DNA from 2 places in the Virgibacillus natechei genome. Region 2 is predicted to be linked to the other one. Evidence: riboswitches for the same ligand, from Rfam matches in the RefSeq annotation. Region 2 holds a riboswitch; the other holds the start of a gene.
What was found. Region 2 has a riboswitch for thiamine pyrophosphate ahead of thiT (energy-coupled thiamine transporter ThiT). Riboswitches for the same ligand answer to the same signal wherever they lie in the genome.

Region 1: another riboswitch for thiamine pyrophosphate. It lies ahead of OLD84_RS16885 (ABC transporter substrate-binding protein); the one in region 2 lies ahead of thiT (energy-coupled thiamine transporter ThiT).

What each region holds. Positions count from the first base shown of each region.
Region 1 is NZ_CP110224.1:3,366,255-3,369,793, reverse strand. It holds gene OLD84_RS16895 (ABC transporter ATP-binding protein) at 1-149, opposite strand, end outside; gene OLD84_RS16890 (ABC transporter permease) at 146-910, opposite strand; gene OLD84_RS16885 (ABC transporter substrate-binding protein) at 963-1,964, opposite strand; TPP riboswitch at 2,065-2,174, opposite strand; gene OLD84_RS16880 (glycosyltransferase family 4 protein) at 2,413-3,498, shown strand.
Region 2 is NZ_CP110224.1:1,544,705-1,548,243, reverse strand. It holds gene OLD84_RS08100 (hypothetical protein) at 36-1,457, opposite strand; gene thiT (energy-coupled thiamine transporter ThiT) at 1,623-2,195, opposite strand; TPP riboswitch at 2,291-2,390, opposite strand; gene OLD84_RS08090 (M3 family oligoendopeptidase) at 2,474-3,539, opposite strand, start outside.

The sequences.
Region 1 (3,539 bases), 1.8 Mb from region 2:
CCACCAATTAAGCTGAACAATGTACTTTTTCCGCTTCCAGAGGGCCCAATTAAGGATACGAATTCTCCGTCCGCTACATCAAATGAAAGACTATCTAGTATTTGTTTATCCCCAAAGGATTTGCTGACATCCCTTATAGAAAGATTCATCGTTGTTCTCCTTTCTTTTGCCATCGTATCAGGAGTCTCTCCAGTAAAATAATGAGCCCGAAAATAGCTAAACTGAGCAACATCACAACGATGATCGCTACAAACACACGAGGTGTCCGGTAAGAGGAAGTAGCTAATGTCATAAACACACCAATTCCTTCTTGCGCTCCAAGCCATTCCGATATAACGGCAGCCATCACGCTGTAGGTGCCTGCTATTTTTAAACCAGAAAAAATAGCAGGCAGGGCGTGTGGTAATTCCAATTTCCAGAATAGCTGTGATTTGCTCGCACCCATCATTTTCATATAATGAAGCAATTCCCGGTTGGTCTGCTGGAATCCGCCTATAGCAGAAACGGCGACTGGGAAAAAACAAGCCAACGTAATAACGATTAATTTCGGTAGGGAGCCAAATCCGAACCAAATGACGAGCAATGGTGCAAGTACAATAGTCGGCACGTTCTGGGATAAAATTAAAAATGGATAAAACGTTTCCCGTACACGTGGTAAAAGATGTAAAAGGGCGGCTATGACCAAGCCAATTGTCGCTCCAATAAGAAGTCCCGAAACAGATAACGTTAGCGTTGCATAGAAATGAGGAAGAAAGTCGGGTAAAACATCTCTTCCCTCGAGAACGATGTCGGTTGGAGCAGGAAGTATCCAGTCCTCTATGTCAAAAACAATGGTGACGAGCTGCCAGAAGCCAATAAAGATAAGGATGGCAATCAGCGGCCGCCATCCTCTTTTCAACATGTTTTTCATCGGTATTTCCCCGTTAATGTATCCATCGTCATCCCCATGTTAACAACGCCCCTTATTCTGCTTTATGCGGTAAGAAATCATTGGTAAATGCATCTCCTGCTTCCACTTCCTCGTCAATTATCCCATTTTCAAACATCCAATCAGCATAATCTTCCCACCTCGATGCCTCTTGTACACCCCAATTTTCCGCGTCATCCTGGTATCTTGGAGATATCCATTCCTGACTACTATAAACCAAATCCGGATCTAGATCTGACTCCTGTTCGATTAAGATTTCAGCGGATTCCTCTGGCTTTTCAATGGCATCCTCATAGCCTTGTGTTGCAGCATGTACAAATGCCTCAACAGTTTCCGTGTCCGTTTCGATCATTGCTTCACTCGTTGCTAGAATTGGTGTATATAAATCGAGCTCGTTCGCAAAATCTCGAAGGTAGACCATGTTCATTTCTTCTTCTCTTAATTCTGCTTCAATCCCTGTCCAGCCATAATAAACAGTGGAGAAATCGACATCACGTTGTACAGCAGTGAAAAAGTCCGCATCGCCAATGTTGATGAAATCTACTTGATCAATAGCAGCGTTTTCCTGGTTCATAATCGTCTCCATGTTCGCCTCTTCAAGAGGGGTGCCAAGACCACCGTAAATACGGCCTTCAAAATCAGCAGGTTCTGTAATATCTTTATCAACCGGTGACATATAACCAGCCGTATTATGTTGAATAACAGCTGCAATGGAAACGAGTGGTAACCCTTCCGCACGTGCTTGTGTGATACGTTCTTGATAACTTACACCGAAATCAGCCTCACCTGATGCAATCAGTTGATTTGCTCCAGCTTCACCAGGTAACATAATTTCAACATCTAATCCTTGTTCTGCAAAATAACCCTTTTCCTTCGCGACATAAATCCCAGTGTGGTTTGTATTCGGCGTCCAGTCCAGCGCAAAAGAAACAGGTGTTAGGTCATTTCCTTCGCCATCAGATTGTCCACCACCATCCCCACAAGCCGCGAGAACAACCAATAATAGTGCTACGAATGTAAAATATAACTTCTTCATTTTTCTTCCTCCCCATTAAATAAACCGCTGTTTTTCAACCATATAAAAAATGCGCCAAAGGTTAGCCCTTAGCGCATGGGAATAAACATCATCATCTCGTGTAAAATATGACTATGTTCCCTCCGCTGGCACCAACCAGATCAGGTTCCAAGGGTCAGTATCTTACGGATACAGTCTCAGCCAGCAAAACCGGCCCCCCTACATGAATGAAAATTATTGTATCGGATCAAAAAAACTTTTGAACCTGCGAACATTATAACACGTTAAAAAATAGTATGCCACAGAATAAGCGGAGATGTAAAGCGCTTTTCGAAGAATGGGCACAAGGATGATCTGATGTTGTCGAATAAAGTTAAATTTGCATATGTATGTACGTATTCGCTATAATCGGAGGAAGATCATAAACGATAACATCGCTGATAGTCATCACGAATTTTAGGAGAACTCTATGTTTAATTATGTCGAACTATTTATCGCGTTTCTAATTGCATTAGTAGCGACGTTACTTGTAACCTATCCCGTAAAAAAAATGGCGATTAAACTCAGAGCAGTTGATCTGCCAAATAGAAGGAAAATACATACAGAAGTTACACCGAGACTAGGTGGAATAGCCATCTTTATTGGTGCTTTTTTAGGTGCGCTATATTTACAGCCAGCTCATGAACATTTACCGGAAATTTTGCTTGGAGCAATTGTTATCCTCGTAACAGGCGCACTCGATGATCGCTATAGCATCAGGCCTGTCGTCAAGCTTACTGGGCAACTTATTGCTGCATCTTTTCTAATTTCGTCGGGGTTAATCATTGAACGCATTACCTTGCCATTTATCGGTATGATTGATCTTGGTTTCTTCAGTGTTCTCATTACCGTACTATGGGTCGTTGGGATCACCAATGCGATCAATCTCATCGATGGATTGGACGGCTTGGCAACAGGGGTATCCACCTTTGCTTTAGCCAGTATTTTTATTATGGCGCTCATCGACACGCAAATGATGGTCGCGTATTTATGCATCGTCTTAATCGGGGCAAATATCGGGTTTTTATACCACAATTTTTACCCCGCAAAAATCTATATGGGCGATACAGGGTCCAATTTTTTAGGCTACATGATTGCAGTCGTTTCCATGCTTGGTCTATTTAAAAACATCGCACTATTCGGCTTCATCATACCAGTTGTCATTTTAGCGGTACCGATATTTGACACACTGTTAGCCATCGTACGAAGAGCTTATAATAAAGAGAGCATCATGATCGCTGATAACAAGCACCTCCATTATCAATTGATAGCCGGCGGGTACAGCCACCGAAAAGCAGTCCTGATCATCTACGCCTTCAGCGCCCTATTCGGTGGATTAGCCATTCTATTTTCCTTTGGAACGATCACAACCGCACTTATCGTAACAGCCTTTGTACTCGTGTTATTACATATATTTGCCGAACTAGCAGGTGTCGTAATGGGCGGCAAACGACCAGTAGTCGATAGGTTACGAAAACTATTATGGAAAATGAAGAAGAGTAGAGACCGTGAATAAATGGGATCGTGAATAAGTGCCTGTCACTTCCCGGTTTTTGT
Region 2 (3,539 bases):
GCATAACAACAATATATACAAAGCCAACACTTCGTTTATAAAAGAAATACAGCAAATAGCGTAGCTAACAATAACCCAGCCATTACAGGGATAAAGTTTTTACGAACCAGGTCCATCACAGAAACCCCACAAAAACCTGCAATTGCAATCAAGGATGACCATGCGACAAGTGTTCCTCCTCCCGTCCAAATAGACCCCAGTTGCCCAATCGCTGCCAGTGTTGCAGTATCAACAGAGCCAGTTTGTAGAGAGGCTGCTAATGCGCCTGTAAGGGGTAATCCTGAAAAGCCTGAACCATCAAGACCGGTAATTATCCCGATGATTAATATACTAAAAGCTGCTAATATGGCACTTTCAGGCAAGTATGTTTGAATAGATTCCACAAGATCAAACAATAATGCGGGCGGATTTTCGTCCAAACTTAAAATGTCTGCGGAGAAATCCGCACTGCCTAAGAAGAAAAAACCCGCGATAGGAATAACAGGTCCCATTGCTTTAAAAGCAAATACAAAACCTTCAGTAATATGGTTAGATATATAATCAAGGGCATGTTGACGTCCAAATGCTACCGTTGATAACAATAATAATATAACCGCAACTCCTCCAACAAATGCTGCACCGTCCCCCCCTTCAAGTCCACCCATTCTTCCTGAGAAAAGCTTTTCATAAACCATGTAAATAACAACACCCAATAACGTTAATGGGACCAATACAGCAAATAACTTGCTCCACATCGTCAAATTTGTAGTTTTTGCTTTATTTGTTGCTTCTGTAGTAGCTTGCACATTCTGCATTTCAATTTCATTTACTTCGTCATCTTTAGGGCGAATTGACTTCCGGTATAGGAAATAAGCTATAAGAATAGCACTTCCACCAGCTATTAAAGACAAAACGAATGATCTATCAGCAACCAAAGTAGTGTCAATACCTGCAGCCGTAGCTGACAGACTTGGTGCTACCTGAACAATATAGTCTGAAGAAAGAGCCATTCCCTGACCAGCAATTGCGATAGCAACTGCTGCTGTCATTACTGGTAAACCTGCTCTTACTGCAGCGGGAACAAGTAGAGCACAAATTAAAGGTACAGCTGGAGTCGGCCAGAAAAAAAGTGAAATAACATAGGTCACGCCAACAAGAACAAAATAAGAAACATGACCGTTAATCATCAATTTCTGGATAGGCTGAATCATTTTACGATCAGCACCCAGATCACGCAAGGAATGAAGAAGTGCCAACATAAAAGTTATGATTAGAAATATATTAAAAAGCTCTTGAGCAGCTACAAGGTTTGCATTAAAAATGGCTGTAAATCCTTCAATTAGACTCCCGTTATATACCCAAGCTATCAAAAATGTGCCTAGTAACGAAGGCAGTACTATACCCCATCTGAAAATCATGGTAGCTATTATAACAAGTGTAAATAAGCCATATAACAAATGTGCAAAACTAAGATCCATCATTATTACCTCCCCCTCATAGCGAATTGTACTGTAGCCTATGCATGATGAAATAAGGTCGCTACAAATAGAGAGGGATTTCAACATGTGGAGCCCGCATTATCATAAAAAAATAACCTCTAGAAAGAAGAGGTTATCTTAATGTGAGCAGATAATAATTTTATTTTATGCGCTGTTCAGTAACGTTTTTGGCTGCTTATGGAACAAGAAGAACACGATTAATGAACATATTATAAATGAAGGAACCATATAAGAACTATTATAGACTAACGAGTAGATCCAGACTGGTTGCCCTTCAATTGCCGATTCAAAAAACACAATACCCGCAAAATAATGTGCAATAAAGCGTAGACTGGTCCCTAGAAGCACTCCTAAAGCAATGTAAGAAAGGTATGTTTTTATTGTTCCTTCTTTTACGCCCTTCTGTATTTGTTTTGCAAATACCCCTGCAAAACCTAACACCGTAAAGGCAAGCCCATATTCAATCAAGCCTTGAATTGGATGTAAAATATAGGCGTTTCCGACAGCAACCTGCAATACTCCCCACAAGAAACCGGAAAGCAATCCGCCTTTAATGCCCCAACGGAACGCGATAATGAATATTGGTATCATCGCAAATGAAATCGAACCACCCATAGCCCAGATTTTAAACGAGAGAAATGGAATAATGTCCAATAATAGGGCTAATGCTGTAAAAATGGCTACCTCGATTAAAAATAATATTTTTCTAGAACTCATATAAACTTCTCCCCCCTTATTAAAGTAGTACAAAAAAAGCAATGCCAAGGGGGGGTAATTCCTGATGGGGAATCCGCTCACATTACTTTTTTATTCCATCAAAAAACCGCCATCCCTACGCTAGTACTAACTAACAGGTTCAAAGGGTCAGAACAACCGTTCACTCTCAGCCAAATGGCTCCCCCTGTAGGCTTTTATTTACTTTTTTATTACATGTATTGTATCTTACTTATCAAATTATTACAATAATAATGAACAATTATCCTTAATGCAGCGTTCTATAGTTCCATAAAGGCTTCTACATCCTTTACACAGAGCTGGATAGCACTCTCCCAGAATGCTGTACTTGTTAAGTCTACATTCAAATGTTTTTCTGCCAGACCTTCTACGTTCATGCTGCCTGTATCACGCAATAATGCAATATAATCATCCTCAAAGTCGCCACCTTTTTCCTTTGCATGGGCATAGATACCAAGGCTGAATAAGTATCCAAATGTATATGGAAAATTATAAAATGGTACGCCTGTTATATGAAAATGCAACTTGGACGACCAAAAATTTGGATCATACTCCTCAAGTGAATCATTATACGCTTCCTTCTGAGCCTCTACCATCAATTCATTTAACCGTTTAACAGAAACCAACCCCTGCTTTCTTTCTTCATAAAAACGATTTTCAAAAATAAACCGGGAATGGATATTCATAAAAAATGCAACACTTCGTTTAATTTTATCTTCCAGCAGTGCTCGTTTCTCCTCTTTATTTTGCGCATTTTTCACAGAGGCGTCAGCAACGATCATTTCTGCAAATGTTGAGGCTGTTTCAGCAACATTCATCGCATATCCCTGATTCAATCCATTCACGTCATTCATCACATGCTGATGGTAAGCATGACCAAGTTCATGTGCCAGTGTAGCTATATTGGATGATGTACCTGAGTAGGTCATAAATATCCGGGTTTGCTCACTGTCTGGAAAGCTTGTACAAAACCCGCCTGGTCGTTTTCCTGCCCGATCCTCTGCTTCAATCCAGCGATTATCAAAGGCCATTTTTGCGAAGTCAGCCATTTTCGGACTAAATTCACGAAAATGATCAATAATGAATTCGGCACCTTCTGTATAACTTGATGTTTTCACTGAATCTGTTAAGGGTGCTCCAATATCATAGATACTTAATTTTTCCACCCCTAATAAATCTGCTTTCTTTTGCAAATAGTTAACGAAATGCGTTTTATTATGTATAATTGCCGTCCACATTGCATCTAGCGTTTCTTTCTTCATTCTGTTGATCGCTAACGGTTCTTTTAATACAGATTCCCAGTTGCGATGTTTATAGGTTTGTAAG